DNA from 4 places in the Paenibacillus sp. P4_A9 genome. Region 1 is predicted to be linked to each of the others. Evidence: riboswitches for the same ligand, from Rfam matches in the RefSeq annotation. Region 1 holds a riboswitch; each other region holds the start of a gene.
What was found. Region 1 has a riboswitch for cyclic di-AMP ahead of AC1DVJ_RS08770 (ABC transporter ATP-binding protein). Riboswitches for the same ligand answer to the same signal wherever they lie in the genome.
Positions count from the first base shown of each region.

Region 2: linked by a shared signal. The riboswitch ahead of AC1DVJ_RS04705 (APC family permease) and the one ahead of AC1DVJ_RS08770 (ABC transporter ATP-binding protein) in region 1 are both predicted to bind cyclic di-AMP.
Region 3: linked by a shared signal. The riboswitch ahead of AC1DVJ_RS03695 (C40 family peptidase) and the one ahead of AC1DVJ_RS08770 (ABC transporter ATP-binding protein) in region 1 are both predicted to bind cyclic di-AMP.
Region 4: linked by a shared signal. The riboswitch ahead of AC1DVJ_RS20650 (ubiquitin-like domain-containing protein) and the one ahead of AC1DVJ_RS08770 (ABC transporter ATP-binding protein) in region 1 are both predicted to bind cyclic di-AMP.

Region 1 is NZ_JBFUHL010000008.1:23,930-27,650, reverse strand. Features, by position in the region: gene AC1DVJ_RS08780 (beta-galactosidase) at 1-75, opposite strand, end outside; gene AC1DVJ_RS08775 (helix-turn-helix domain-containing protein) at 217-1,062, shown strand; cyclic di-AMP (ydaO/yuaA leader) riboswitch at 1,208-1,372, shown strand; gene AC1DVJ_RS08770 (ABC transporter ATP-binding protein) at 1,488-2,372, shown strand; gene AC1DVJ_RS08765 (ABC transporter permease subunit) at 2,378-3,175, shown strand; gene AC1DVJ_RS08760 (ABC transporter permease subunit) at 3,201-3,721, shown strand, end outside.
Region 2 is NZ_JBFUHL010000003.1:184,356-188,076, forward strand. Features, by position in the region: gene AC1DVJ_RS04700 (NAD(P)/FAD-dependent oxidoreductase) at 1-913, shown strand, start outside; cyclic di-AMP (ydaO/yuaA leader) riboswitch at 1,206-1,357, shown strand; gene AC1DVJ_RS04705 (APC family permease) at 1,459-3,294, shown strand; gene AC1DVJ_RS04710 (YqkE family protein) at 3,340-3,600, shown strand; gene AC1DVJ_RS04715 (polysaccharide deacetylase family protein) at 3,612-3,721, shown strand, end outside.
Region 3 is NZ_JBFUHL010000002.1:308,692-312,412, forward strand. Features, by position in the region: gene AC1DVJ_RS03675 (YdeI/OmpD-associated family protein) at 1-314, shown strand, start outside; gene AC1DVJ_RS03680 (DMT family transporter) at 328-648, opposite strand; guanidine-I (ykkC/yxkD leader) riboswitch at 741-843, opposite strand; gene AC1DVJ_RS03685 (hypothetical protein) at 940-1,074, opposite strand; gene AC1DVJ_RS03690 (MSMEG_1061 family FMN-dependent PPOX-type flavoprotein) at 1,078-1,548, opposite strand; gene AC1DVJ_RS03695 (C40 family peptidase) at 1,716-2,186, opposite strand; cyclic di-AMP (ydaO/yuaA leader) riboswitch at 2,190-2,328, opposite strand; gene AC1DVJ_RS03700 (hypothetical protein) at 2,497-3,315, opposite strand; gene AC1DVJ_RS03705 (M1 family metallopeptidase) at 3,400-3,721, opposite strand, start outside.
Region 4 is NZ_JBFUHL010000036.1:46,298-50,018, forward strand. Features, by position in the region: gene rnmV (ribonuclease M5) at 1-111, opposite strand, end outside; gene AC1DVJ_RS20650 (ubiquitin-like domain-containing protein) at 229-1,368, opposite strand; cyclic di-AMP (ydaO/yuaA leader) riboswitch at 1,652-1,845, opposite strand; gene AC1DVJ_RS20655 (ABC transporter ATP-binding protein) at 2,129-2,872, shown strand; gene AC1DVJ_RS20660 (ABC transporter permease) at 2,869-3,721, shown strand, end outside.

The DNA.
Region 1 (3,721 bases):
CATGTGCTCCGGCCACTGCTCGGGGTAGTAGCACACACCTAGATCAAATTGTTCGCCTGGAATGGTTTTATCCACGATAGAAACATCCTCATTTCTTGTTATATAGTAATTTATTGCTATGAAAAGTTCTTTATGTACTCATTATATTTCTTTATAATATTATGTATATAACATCATTTTGTTCGATATATCAGATTTTTGCGTTTTGGAGGGTCCATGAGAATTCATTATGTGTTACCTGAACCGATGTACAAGTACTACACAGTTTTTCCAGATATGATTGGCCAATATGCCGATTTTCCCGATCATCAGGAGTGGCGTTCTAAGGGACAGCTGCAGCAAGCCAATTTGCATATCGTTTTAAGTGGAAAAGGCTATGTGAAAGCGAACGGAAGGGAAATCTGCTTGGAAGCAGGACAGGGCTTTTATTACGGACCTGGTCTCGAGCAGGAATATCGAACAGATCCGAAGGAGCCATGGGAGGTATTCTGGGTCCATCTTGCGGGCGAGGGGCTAAGCAGGTTATTGAACGGTCAAGGAACTTCATCCGTATGGTTGTTTACCTACAGCGATGTGCCCAAGCTCAAACAACTGTCCGGAGGCTTACTGGAACTGGCTTCTCCTTATGATCAGAACGAGGTGCAATTGGCCGTAAAGCTCTATGAACTGCTTGCTGATCTTGCCGTGAGTGCGGAGACACTTGGAACAGCGACCATGCTGGATAAGCGTGCGCGGATGAGAGAGGTTGCGGAATATATCCGGGCTCATTGTACGGAGTCACTGACGCTACTGCAGATGGCCGAGCAGGCAGGCTTCAGCACGTATTATTTTAGTCGAATGTTCCACGAAGTGATGGGGCGGCCGCCGATGGAATGGCTGTTTGAATGTCGTCTTGTCGTAGCGAAGCAACTGCTCATGTCGACAGAATGTACGATCAAGCAAGTGGCAGAGAATACAGGATTTTCGCAGAGTAGTTACTTCATCGCGCGCTTTCGGGAGCACACCGGACAGACTCCGCAGGAATACCGGCGGTTGTATAATGCAATGAGCACTAAAATGTAGCAAAGTAGGGGATAATCAACGCCACCTCTGAATGAATACGCTTTCATGAGTTGCCAAAGTCAAATAAGCAATAATTAAAGGCGAATCTAAGTTTTACATTCTACCAAGATCGGCGTAAGATTCATTACGACAAGTTGTTTTTTTCTAAAATATACCACTTAATTCCCAGTAGGGAAACGGGGGAACCAATCGAAGCCGCACAAGCAACACATGGCTTCATGGGGTGAATCCTGATGCTCGCAAGCATTAGGTAGGACGCTCTCAAGTCCGAATCCGACAGCTAACCTCGTAGTGCATTGAGAGAGAACCGCACACTCGCCTTCTTCTGTGAAGAAGCCCGAGCGTAGAGATTCTCTATGCTTAGGGCTTCTTTTTGCATGCTTTAAACCCAATAAATCACAGGAAATTCATAAGGAGGCTATACCATGCATGCCATTGAAATTAATAATTTGACCAAAACCTATGGGAATTCACGAGGCATTACAGATGTTAGTTTTTCGATCGAAGAAGGAGAGATTTTTGGTTTTATTGGACCGAATGGCGCAGGGAAATCAACCACGATTCGAACGCTGCTGTCACTGATTTTTCCAACAAGCGGCAGTGCCAAAATTTTCGGGAAAGACTGCATCCAATTTGCGCCTGAAATTAAGAAAGACATCGGCTATTTACCTTCCGAGGTCTTTTATTATGACAACATGAAGGTCATTGACCTACTCAAGTATTCAGCAAGCTTTTACAAGAAGGATTGTACCAAAAGAATAAAAGAACTGGCAGAAATAATGGATCTGGATGTTACGAAAAAAATTGATGATTTATCTTTAGGAAATAAAAAGAAAGTGGGCATCGTTCAAGGCCTGTTACATGATCCTAAGCTCATTATCCTGGATGAACCGACAAGTGGACTAGATCCGCTCATGCAGCAGAAGTTTTTCGAATTACTCGAACAACAGAATAAAAGGGGAGCTACGATTCTTTTTTCCTCTCATATATTGAGTGAAGTGCAGAGACTGTGTGATCGCGTTGCGATTATTAAGGAAGGTAAGATTATGACGGTTGAGAAGATCAGCACGTTGAAAGAAAACAATTTCAAAAGATTTAAAATCGATACTGCACAAGCACTCGACCCTACTTTTTTCAAGATGACCGGGGTCAATGACATTGATGTCCAAGGCCGTACAACCAGCTTCTTATTTAAAGGGAATATCAATCAAGTGATGAGGAAAGTTGCTGAAATTGACATTGAGAATCTGTGGATCGAAGAGCCTGATTTAGAGGAGATCTTTATGCACTACTACGAGAAGGAGGCTTAAAAGGGATGAATATTTTCCTTCATGAATTGAGAGCTTATCGGAAATCCACGATCACGTGGACGTGCTCCTTAATTGCTGTCATCGTCTTATTCCTATCTCTTTTTCCTTCTGTCTCTAAGGATTTTGCTGAATTTTCTTCTATATTAGAAGGGTATCCGGAAGGGGTCAGGAAAGCGCTTGGTATTGAAATCGAGACCTTTGGTACCCTGCTTGGGTTCTATATGTATATCTTTATGTACATTACGCTTTGCGGAGCCATTCAAGCAATGGTTTTGGGAACGTCTATACTCTCCAAGGAAGTTCGTGAGAAAACAGCAGACTTTCTTCTTACGAAGCCCGTAACGCGTACTAAAATATTGACTTCCAAGCTATTAGCGGCCGTTGTTTCCCTTTTAATCACGTGTGTGATCTATATCGCTGCAGCCTATATGATGGCGCTTCAAGTGAAAACGGTTGATTTCGATGTGAACATATTTCTATTAATTTCACTCACATTACTGTTTATCCAGCTCATGTTTCTAGCCATAGGGTTCATCATTTCAGTCGTGTTTTCTAAAATAAAAGCCGTCTTATCAGTCAGTCTTGGTACGGTGTTTGCCTTTTTCGTTATCGGAATGGTCGTTGCCGTAGATGGGGAGGGAGCTAAGCGTTATTTCTCGCCATTCAAATACTTTAACGGGAAATACATGATTGAGCATGCCAGCTATGAGGTATCTTATGTCATTGCAGCTATCGCGATTATCGTCGTTTCTATTGCGGCCAGCTACGTCATTTACACAAAAAAGGATGTTCATGCCGTATAAACTCGGGTGAGAGGAGGAACAGCCATTGAATATTTTTTGGAGAGAAATGAAAACATTTCGGAAATCGATGATTTTTTGGAGCTTAGGGCTCATTTTTCTAGTAGCAAGCGGCATGAACAAGTATCAAGCAACGGCAGCGAACGGACAGATTAATGATCTTATGGCGGAAATGCCGAAGTCACTTCAAGTGATTATGGGGGCAGGCGCGTTGGATTTATCGAAGGCTAGCGGCTATTTCGGTATCCTAGTCCTATACTTCTTTTTAATGGCAACGATCCATGCAGCTATGCTCGGTGCTACGATCATCGCGAAGGAAGAGCGGGACAAGACGTCTGAATTTTTATTTGTGAAGCCTTTGTCTAGGCATCAAATCATCACATGGAAGCTGCTAAGCGCTTTAGTGAACATTCTTATTTTTAACCTCGTGTCATGGATTTCGAGTATGTTCATTGTTGGGGCTTACAGCAAAGGTGAGGCCGTGAATGGGGATATCACAATCGTCATGCTGGGTATGTTTATTCTACAGCTGCTCTTTCTGGTCATTGG
Region 2 (3,721 bases), on a different contig from region 1:
TTTAGGAAGTGAGACGGAGACCTTCGGTATTCCGGGCTTGAATGAATATGCCATGTCCATCAAAAGCATTAACAGTGTCCGCTTCATTCGGCAGCACATTGAATATATGTTTGCTAAGTCCAAAATGGCACCGAAGCGCAAGGATTATTTGACCTTCGTCGTTGGCGGCGCGGGGTTCACGGGTACAGAATTTGTCGGAGAGCTGGCGGACCGCATTCCCGTTCTGTGTAAAACCTATGATGTCGATCCTGCGGATGTCCGCATTTATAATGTGGAAGCTTCCCCATCGGCGCTGCCGCCCGGGCTTCCTGAGGATCTGATTGAATACGGGATGGAAGTAATGCGCCGCAAGGGCGTGCAATATAAGCTATCGACCGCGATCAAGGCATGCACACCGGAAGGAGTTATTCTGGGCAATGGTGAGTTCATTCGCGCAGGAACGGTAGTCTGGTCAGGGGGAATACGCGGTAATTCCTTGCTGCAGCAAGCGGGGTTCGAGGTTCAGCGGGGGCGGGTAAAAGTGGATAGCTGCTTGCGTTCGCATCAGTTTCCAGAGATCTTCATTACCGGTGATTGCTCGATTGTTACAAGCCCAGAGGGTACGCCATATCCCGCAAATGCCCAAATTGCTGTCCAACAGGGCTATAATGCAGCTAGGAATCTCATTCAGACTGTTCGAGGCAAAGAAATGAAGCCTTTTGTATATGATTTCAAAGGCACAGTTGCATCCCTAGGCCGCGGTCAGGCTGTTGGTCTACTCAAAGTCAAGAAAGTGAAAGGCCGCATGGCCTCACTTATCAAAAAAATGATCGATGCCCGCTATTTATACCTCATCGGCGGCATTCCACTCATTTGGAAGAAAATGATTTGGAAGCAAAAATCCACAACCCGCAATTATCATGTGCCGAATTAATGCTGCTAACTTTTCCATCTAAACACTAATTATTACTAGGTTTTTAGATCTCAAAAGGATTTCCTCCAATAAATATCCCCGTAATAAATGAATTAACCAATGTTTGAAGAATGCAACCCTCTATTTTGCCCGAAATACCTCGAACCACTACGAGAATGGAAGATAAACAATGAATCAACTGAATGTAAGCGAATTATTGGAGGAATCGGGTACTGGAAAAGACCTTTTTACGTTTTTTCCCTCCTTTACTATGTTGGAAGAAGAGAGTAGTATTCAACTCGTACCTGAACAGTTGAATATTTCGCTTAATTTTCTGTTAAGAAAAGCGGGGGAACCACGAGTTTCATGGGGTGAATAATGGTGCTGATACCAAGTACCTTTTAGGGCGGATTTCTCGCGGCCCGAACCCGACAGCTAACCTCGTAAGCGATCGTGAGAAAGGAGAACATGTGTCTAATACACAAGGTCAATCCTTGTGTTTTTTTGCGTCAATTTTACGGGATTAGATCATTGAGATTAGCTTTAATTGGAGGAACGACCACGAAATGACAAGTGATTCATTAAAAAAAATTGTGTTTGGGAAGCCGCTAAAGTCGAGTGAGATTGAGTCGGAGAAACTGCCTGTCTGGAAAGCCCTTCCTATCCTGTCTTCGGATGCATTATCCTCTGTATCCTACGGGACGGAACAAATTCTGTTAGAGCTCGCAACAGTTGGGGTTGCCGCATTTGCGTTTTCCTTGCCCATTGCCATTTCCATTATCGCGTTGATCCTACTGCTCGTGTTGAGCTATAGACAAGTTATTGAAGCCTACCCCATGGGCGGCGGCGCTTATATGGTTACGAAAGAAAATTTAGGTATGGTGTGGGGACGACTTACAGGGGTCTCGCTCCTGATCGATTACACCTTAACGGTTGCGGTTTCGATCTCTGCCGGTGTACAGGCGATTACGTCGGCCTTTCCTTCTACGGTGCCCTATATTGTGCCCTTAACGCTAATTCTAGTTTGGATAATGGTGTGGCTCAATTTGCGAGGTACTTCCGAATCAGGGACTGTATTCGCGATACCAACGTACTTTTTCATCTTTTGTATCCTGTTGTTAGTTGGTAAAGGCGTCTTCGATTTACTGACGGGCTCACTCAATACGCATGCGATCGAATTCGCACCAAGCGCTGCGACGAACTCATTAACCTTATTCGTACTTCTTAAGGCGTTCTCATCCGGTTGTTCAGCTGTAACGGGAATCGAAGCGATTTCAGATGCTGTCCCACATTTCCGAACACCTTCCGTCAAAAATGCAAACCGTACGCTCCTCTCCTTAGGCGGCTTATTGGCCATCGTGTTCGGCGGTGTAACGCTGATCGCTTTAGGCTATGGGGTTGCACCTGATCATAACGGGCATACATCGGTTCTATCGATGGTGACGGAGCAAGCTTTTGGCCGCGGAGTCATGTACTATGCGACCCAAATCGCGACGATGCTCATTTTGGTGCTAGCTGCGAATACAAGTTTCAATGGTTTTCCGATTTTGGCATCGATCATGGCCCAAGACAAAAACTTCCCGCGTATGTTCTCTTTCCGTGGGGATCGACTTTCCTATCATTATGGCATTATCACGCTAGGCGTATTGGCCAGCCTGCTTTTGATTGGCTTTAAAGGTAAGACCGACGGACTTATTCCACTTTATGCGATTGGCGTATTTTTATCTTTTACATTAGCTCAGGCTGGTTTGGTACGTAAATGGTTAAAAGAACGCGTACCCGGTTGGATCGGGAAGCTGATCATTAACGGTCTAGGCGGCATCGTCTCCTTTGCGGTTCTTATTATTTTCTCTGTGACTAAATTTAGCGAGGGTGCTTGGATCGTTATTATTGTGACACCGATTTTACTATGGTTAATCACGAAGATCGCTCACCATTACGACGATGTAGCCAATCAGCTGAGAATTGATATTACACAAGACCGTGTTTGCACCAAAGAACCCGTGATTATCGTACCTGTGGCCGGGATTCATCGCGCTGTCGAGCAAACACTGAACTATGCGAAATCACTTTCGCCAAACGTCATCGCTTTCTATGTTTCCTTCTCGGATGAGGACGAAGAATCGATGCAGGAGAAGTGGCAGATCTGGGATCCAGGCGTACGACTGGTCGTGTTCAAATCACGGTACAGGACGATCCTGAAGCCGCTGGCAGAATTCATTGATCGCATCGACACTCACGTGTCAGAGAAGCAGTCTATCATGGTTATTCTCCCTCAATTCATGCCGAAGAAATGGTGGCACCGTCTGCTCCATAATCAGTCTGCAGCGCGTATACGCTCGAAGCTTCAAGCTGATAAGGATATCGTTGTTGCGACGGTACCGTATCATTTACACCAGTAGACGTGTACAATAATAGGGAGAACATGTAGACGAGGTGACCTTATTATGGTGAAAAAGAAAGCTAAAATGACGCCAGCTGCGGCTAGCGCGCAAGATAAACCCGCAACACTTAAGGATCTGCTGCGTCCGGAAATTTTGGAAGGACTCAAAGCCCAGGCTGACGCGATGAAAGCGGAAGAGCAAGCGAAGAAGGACGCCGAAAGAGCCAAGGTAGAGGCGGCTCGCAAAGCGGAAGAGAAGCGGCTTGAAAATGATTTTGCATATCAGCTGGAGAAAAGTAAATTAGATTGGCGGAAACACAAATGAGGGGGCGCACGATGTGCCTCCTTTTCTTTGTGATCGCGATGATAGCGCTTGCAGGTTGTGAGGTGGAGCAGGGTGCTGAAGGCGTACAAGTTACAACAGCAGTTACAACAGCTGCGCCGCT
Region 3 (3,721 bases), on a different contig from region 1:
CTTATCGGACAACGATCGCCGTCATGGGTGGCGAATACCTCATCCCGCTCAGCGAAGCCCATCGACAAGCCTCCGGCTTGAAAGCCGAAGACCCTGTCGAGGTGACGCTAGCTCTAGATCTAGCGCCTCGCACGGTTGAAGTACCGGCCGATCTTCAATCGGCATTGTCTGAAGTAGAAGGCGCTATCCAGCGGTTTGAAGCTCTCGCTTTCTCCAAGCGTAAGGAATTCGTCCGGCAGGTCGAGGATGCCAAAACACAAGAAACGCGCCTCCGCCGGATCGCCAATGTGGTCACGCAAATGAGCGAGGTCTAAGGCTCGAAGCACCTTAGTGCCCAGATGTAAATTTCAACCCAAGCACACCGACCAAAATCAAAACCATAAACAAGATACGAACTAAACTTATCGGTTCATTGAGAAATAGCGTGCCAATGATAATTGCGCCGACTGCACCGATCCCGGTCCAAGCGGCATAGGCGGTTCCGATGGGAAGAGTTTTCGTAGCTGCCGCTAAAAAATAAAAGCTAACGATCATTCCGAGAATCGTGACCACAGTGGGGACAAGCCGTGTAAATCCGTTGGAAAATTTCAATGAGATGGCCCACACCACCTCAAAAACACCTGCAATGGCCAGATATAACCATGCCATAAGTTCTCACTCCTTTATGTTTGCGATCGATGTTGTTGTTAGTGTCACCAAAAAAACAGAGAAAAGCCCGAGAGTCTCGCATTGCTGCGTTAGACTCCCGGGCTTTTCTCCCTCCGTGACCACAGCGTATTCGCTGTGTGTTTTCCCTTGGACCAGCAGGCGATTACACGCCTCGGAACCCTAGAAAACGACATGCCGTTATTATAAGACGGCTCACATTCGATGTCAAGTTACACATTCTGGTTGTTAGGGGCTTCCTCTGTTGACCGTATCTCAGCCGTCCATTCTATACTAATCCTCCAACGTAATCCCGTTCAATGCCACATGCGCACGGAACATGTCCATGCCGTCCGGCTGTTCCTGCTCGGGTATCCAAGTGCCTGACTCCCAAATCTTCGAAAGCTTGAGCGCGCGGCTGCAATGCACGAATCATTCCTGCACTTCAACGCCAACAGCTGCGACTGGTGATTTGCCATTCAGCTGCATCGTCGCCAGTAATTCCTCATCCTTCGTCAAATAAGCGCGGCCATTAACGCGGAGCACCATTTCGACACCGGGAATGATGAACAGGAGACCGACTTGCGGGTTGGTCAGCAGATTTTGCATCGAGTCTAGTCGGCGATTGCCGAGTCTTTCTGGGAAGATGAAGCGGCGTTCATCTAAGACGCGAACGAATCCTGGGGCATCCCCGCGTGGGGACACATCGCTCGAGCCATTCGCATTCGACGTAGAGAAGAAGAATAAGGGCGATTTGGCGATGAAAGCACGTGCGTGCTCGTCAATCTGATTGATTACTTTATTTTTAATCGCGGGATGCGGCTCGCCAATATCCGCTCTAATCTCATCAATGGATTGAACAATACCGGGAAATGGGGGAAGTGTGCTAGCGTTTGTATCCATGCAGTCCGATCCTTCCTCGAATAAAACGTGTAGTTGTTGATTTCATAATTTATGTCGCCCGAGCCCGATACATATAGTATACGCCGTTATCCCCGCTCAAATGAATAAAGCCCTGCAAGCCGCTCTTACGAGCAAAGCTTACAGGGCTTTATTCTGTGCCGAGAACATTACTTGGATTCAGCAGTTAGTTGATTGTAGATATCATCCCACAGAACACGTCTGGCTGATACATACCGCTTCGCATAATAGGATTCGCTCAACTTATTCTTAACAACACCTTGGTTAGTAGCGGAGTGAACGAATTCACCATCACCGAGGTACATCCCTACGTGAGAGATACCGCTGCCATCCGTGTTGAAAAATACAAGATCACCCTTACGAAGGTCACTTTTGTCAACCCAGTAGCCTTCTTTGTTTTGTGATTTGGAGCTGTGTGGGATGTCGATGCCGAACTCGCCGAACAAGTAGGACGTGAAACCAGAGCAATCGAATCCTTTGGTTGTCGTTCCTGCCCATCTGTAAGGAGTTCCTACAAGCTCGTCTACCGCATTATCCATATCGGATGCTGCGAAAACGCTTCCTACACTAACACTCAAAAACAAAACAAGACTAAAAACAAGACCAACAACTTTCTTCAACTGCTTGTCTCCTTCCGGTGCCTACGAGGTTAGCTGGAGGGTTCGGTTGAAGGTTCCCTATGATCCCTGTCTTGCAAGATCAATTCACCCGGAGTGGTTCCCCCGTTTCCCCATAAAATGAGGAATTCGGCATGCAATATTTGGTTTTTTTGATGCTAGTCCTTTTTATTCGTCATAAAGAATGAAATTCCTCTTTTTAGTTTGAAAAATAGGCTAAAAATAAGCGAAATTGTTCGGAAATAAGACAAAAAAAAGCCCCTTTCTCAAGGAGAGGGGGTGAATGCTTGCCTATTGGCTGTTTTGCTGGCTATTAATTGGATATTTTGGCTGAAAGTAGCTGAAATTGGGAAGAGATGCCCCAGATCTGGATGAAAATGTGAAATAGGGGGTATAGCTGATAAATAATTAGTGCTACCAGACCTGCCCACAGGTAAGTGGCTGTGACCGTGACCCCTGCCAATAGTCCTGTGAATAGTAAAAGAGTGATGGCAAGTCCGACAATCGGCAGTGAATATCGGAAGAAAGAGATAACAGTCGATAGGATACCAAGCTTAGCTGCTATAGCGAATTGCACGTACATAAAGAGAAGCTGCAGGAGAAAGCCGTACACCAATAAACTAGTAATCCAAGGCAGAAGATCGAGAAGTACCTGCTCATAGGAAGCGCTGTGTCCAAGAATGTATGTGGCCTTCGGAAAGATCCAGATCAAGGGGAGCAGCGTAAGGGCGATCCGGATCAGATATACAAGCAGGAACGGAAGCATGAGCTGCTTCATTCCACGAACAAAGCGATAGCCAGCGTTCTGGTGGGAGTGTGTAAGTGAGTAGAAGACGCCGCCATTCAGGAGAGGAGTAAGCAGCATACGAGCACAGAGCAGCGCAGCAAGCCACCAGAGATACGAATAGCTGAGATCTGTTTTGATTAATTGAAACTGGCCTTCAGCTAGGAAGATCTGTAAAGCTTGTTTGGGCTGCTCAGCGCCTGGGAAACGATGCATGAGGGGGACGAGTATTCCCTGCACGAGCTTATACAGGAGAATACCCCAACCCATCTGATACAGGAATAGAATGATCGTGGCAAAAGGCTGCGCCATAGCTGCTCTGAAGCCGGATTTGATATAGGTGGCCAACGAGGTCCCTCCTTAAAGTTTTCTTTAGAAAACTGGCTGCGTAAGCATACGCTCAGAGTTTGTCATAAGACATAAGCCAAGCCCTTACCAGGCGACTGAGTTGAATATGGCTTGCAGGAGCTGAATAATGCCGAGATTCCACCGAATTTGCCACTTTGTATTTAATTGCGTTTGATAAAAGTTGTTGATGTGCTTATTTTCTAGAATGAGCGTGTACTTGGGATCGATTCGCACCCAGTCGACAGGGGACGCATGTGTTAATGTGAAATCGATGCTGGTTTCCTTGCCATCCCATGTTTTATCCAGCGTTGTACCGTCTGCAAAATGGAACTGAATCGGCACTTCCGGGGAGTTGCCGCCATGCTTAACGATGCGAACGGTACTTTCATAAGCTTCAGCGCCTTTA
Region 4 (3,721 bases), on a different contig from region 1:
TACGGCTTGTCCGATGGCGGAGCCGCCCGTTTCAATCGTATCCGCCTCCACAGCCCGCCTGATGGCAGCTGTATCGTCCTTACCCTCCACAACGATCATTTCTTTTATCATCTACATTTTCCTTCCCAGTACAAGCAGAAAAAGAAGAGGGGTCTCCTCTTCTTTCGCGCGGCAGATGCCAAGCTACGTGTATTTAGTAGTGTTCCCGTCAAAACTTCCGAATACACGTTAGTTTTGAGACGGTTTTGTAGGGCCAACCACATATACCGTGTACCCTTGTTTGGTTCCGAATTTATTCGCATAGCCATGATCCTCGTAATATACATCGATCATCTGACCTTTCACGCCGCTGCCAATATCCTCAGCACGACGGAAGCCAATCCCTTCAATATACACCCACCAACCCAGTGGAATCACCTTCGGATCTACGGCAATTGTGCGACCTTCGGTTACAGTAGTCCCCGTGTAGGTTTTACCATAACCAGAGGAGCCCTCGGTTTTGCCTGTCGACGCGGCGTCCGCTGAATAAGCAGTAAGTTTCACGTTTTTGAGAATTTGTTTGTAGCCGAAGGTCACACCATTCTTGGAAACCTCATCCACACTCGGTGAAGAGGCGGAGAGAACGACCACAGGATTTTTCGTGCCTACAGATACTACTTTCTTAACGCTTTCTGATTGTACTTCTTCACCCACAACTGCTTCCGCGACTAAAACACCGTCCTCGAAAGTCTTTTCTTTCTTCTTGACCAATACGCCTTCTTTACCTTCTTGGACGACTTGCTCTTTCCCTTTAAGTAAAGATGCGTCATTCTTTTTCTCTGTCTCGAATGCGATCGGTTCAGAGACTTCCTCCGTCTCTTTTTTCACACGGACGATCTTGATTTCATCACCTGTGCTTAGAGCGGCCGTCGGTTCGGGAGTGATACGATCGTTCTCCCCAAGTGCAATATTTAAACGTTGCAATGCACTTTCTACCGTTCTTGCAGTTGTGTAAACAGTGGTGGTCTTTCCATCAGCAGTCAATTGAATTGGTGAGGCCTGCTCGATAACAATTTTGTCTCCACCCTTGAGCTTGGTCGTAAGTGAAGCTGAAATTTCATCGTGCTCTCCAATCTTTATGGCTTGTTCATCCAGTAGGCGTTGCAGGACCCATTGCTTCGTGTGCACAATAGTTTCTTGTCCATTCACAACCACGGATACGCTCTTGGTAGCCGTTCCGTACAACAACACCAAAAACATGAAAGTCATTGCGATTGAGATTATAGCTAGGCTTAAAATCAAACGCAAGTTTTCATGCTTCCATCGCAATGCGAAGGACATGCTGGATGATCGTTTTACATGGGTCTCGCTAATTGAGATACTGCCCACTTTTTCGGTCCTCCTTCAAAGCCTCGCCGCCAGGTTACAGCATGATTAAATTTGACGCGACTAAGGTTTTTAGTTTAACTTAACATGCTCGCCATCTTCAGCTTTCTAACCTCGCTGAATCTGGTCGTCCCCCCTTTTACCTATTCATCATCCTATGAATTCCGGGTCATTTTATGTCTTTTTATCTGTGTAAAACCCTGTATGAGGACAAAAAGCCAGCAAGAAGAGGACTCTTCTCGCTGGCTTAGTTTGCATAGTGAAATACAAATAGCACGCACGACAATCGTTACCTCTCTTACGCTTACGAGGTTAGCTGACGGATTCGGACGTGAGAGTCGCCCTACGCAGACGCAAACTACTTGTTTGACGTCCATGATTCACCCCTGTTACTCTCTGCTTACTTAACCGCATTTGAATGCTAATTAAGCTTGCAGTGGTTCCCCCGTTTCCACATTTGGAACTCAGCGAATGGAAAATTGGCAAATTGGATATTAAGTTATTATGAAAAGTATATTACGCTGTTAAGCTCAACCTGTAAAGGGATTAACACCCGTTAAAAAGGGCTAAATCACTTAAATTTCGATTATTTTTCAAATATAATCCACTTATATCTACATGTACCTAACTTTAACGTACGTATACTCGATTTTTTAATGCATAATGACCAAAACTAGGCTAAAAACGCAAATTTGTTTATAATGATTCTGGAAGTAATTGAATGATAAATACCAATAATTTGCTATTTAGGGAGGCAATTGAGATGGTTCCCATCTTAGAAGTAAACGCTTTATTCGGGGGATACTTACCTAACAGACCAGTTCTGCATGACCTCACATTTTCGATCCGCCAAGGTGAAATGATGGGGCTAATCGGACTCAACGGGGCAGGGAAAAGTACCACCATCAAAAATATATTAGGACTGCTGCAGCCGCAAAAAGGATCCATTCGTATTAAAGGCTTAACTTTAGCCGAAAGTCCAATTCCCTACCGCGCTACATACGCCTATGTACCTGAAAGTCCAGAGTTATACGAAGAGCTTACGATTCGTGAACACCTTGAGCTAACAGCCATGGCTTATGGCGTTTCCAAGGAGGACTACGAAACCCGTTCCCAGTCCTTGTTAGAGCAATTTCAAATGAAAGACAAGCTGAATAGCTTCGCAAATCATTTATCCAAAGGGATGAAGCAAAAGGTCATGATCATGAATGCGTTCCTGATCGAGCCCTCGTTATATATTATCGATGAGCCATTTCTCGGTCTCGACCCTTTAGCTATACGTTCCTTGCTCGAATTAATGGTTAAAATGAAACAAAAAGGCGCATCATTCCTCATTTCCTCACACATTTTGTCTACAATTGAAAAATATTGCGATAACTATGTCGTTCTCCACAAGGGCCACATGGTTGCTCAGGGAGATTTAGTCGAATTACGCGCACAAACAGAGCTTCCCCAGGCGTCATTAGACGACATCTTCTACAAGCTTGTTCAAGGAGAACTGCGATGAACCAGCCAAAAGATACTACACATGCATTTAACACTCAAGCATTATGGAAGCAGCGTTTTCAACATTATATGAAGGAATCCATGGGTTATTGGCAGTATGCCGCACGCAGTAATTTTATCGGATTCTTGTTGTTTCTTGTCATCGTTTCTTCCTATTATTATGCAAAAACATTACAGCGACTTCCGACAGATTATCCGTACCTATGGATCGTCCTGCTCGCGCTCGTTCCACTCGTCACTTCAAGTCCCATTCGAACACTGACCCGCAGTGCCGATCGGATGTTTCTGTTGCGGATTGAACATGAAATGGACGCTTATTTCCGAAGCAGCTTCTTCTATAGCTTTTCACTTCAGGGGCTCTGGTTATTTCTTGCTTGGGTCACACTTCGTCCGCTTTATAACCATTGTTTAGGAGCGGATTCACAGCCATTTCTACTAATGTTAGCTCTATTGCTTCTATTAAAAGTAGCTAACCTATTAGCCAGTTGGCAGGAAGGCAGATTTGCTGCTGAACGAACAAGATTACTGTCTGTCATCTTTCGTTGGATCGCGTCCATTTCCCTCATTACCGTTCAATTTCACTATAGTAGCTTATGGGCCAGCATAACAGCATTGTTGCTTGTATTCGTATGGCTTTCCGCGTTTCGTTCTGTTGCTAAATATGTGATCGGATGGGATTATCTGATTGCCAAAGAGAAGCAGCAGCAGGCTAGACTCTACGCCTTCTTCAATTGGTTCGTAGATGTCCCTCAGTTACCAACGCGAATAGCCCGCCGAGGTTGGATCAGCGGGCTTACACGAACGATCCCATTTCGACAGGATTCGGCGTTTCTCTACTTATATATGAAGA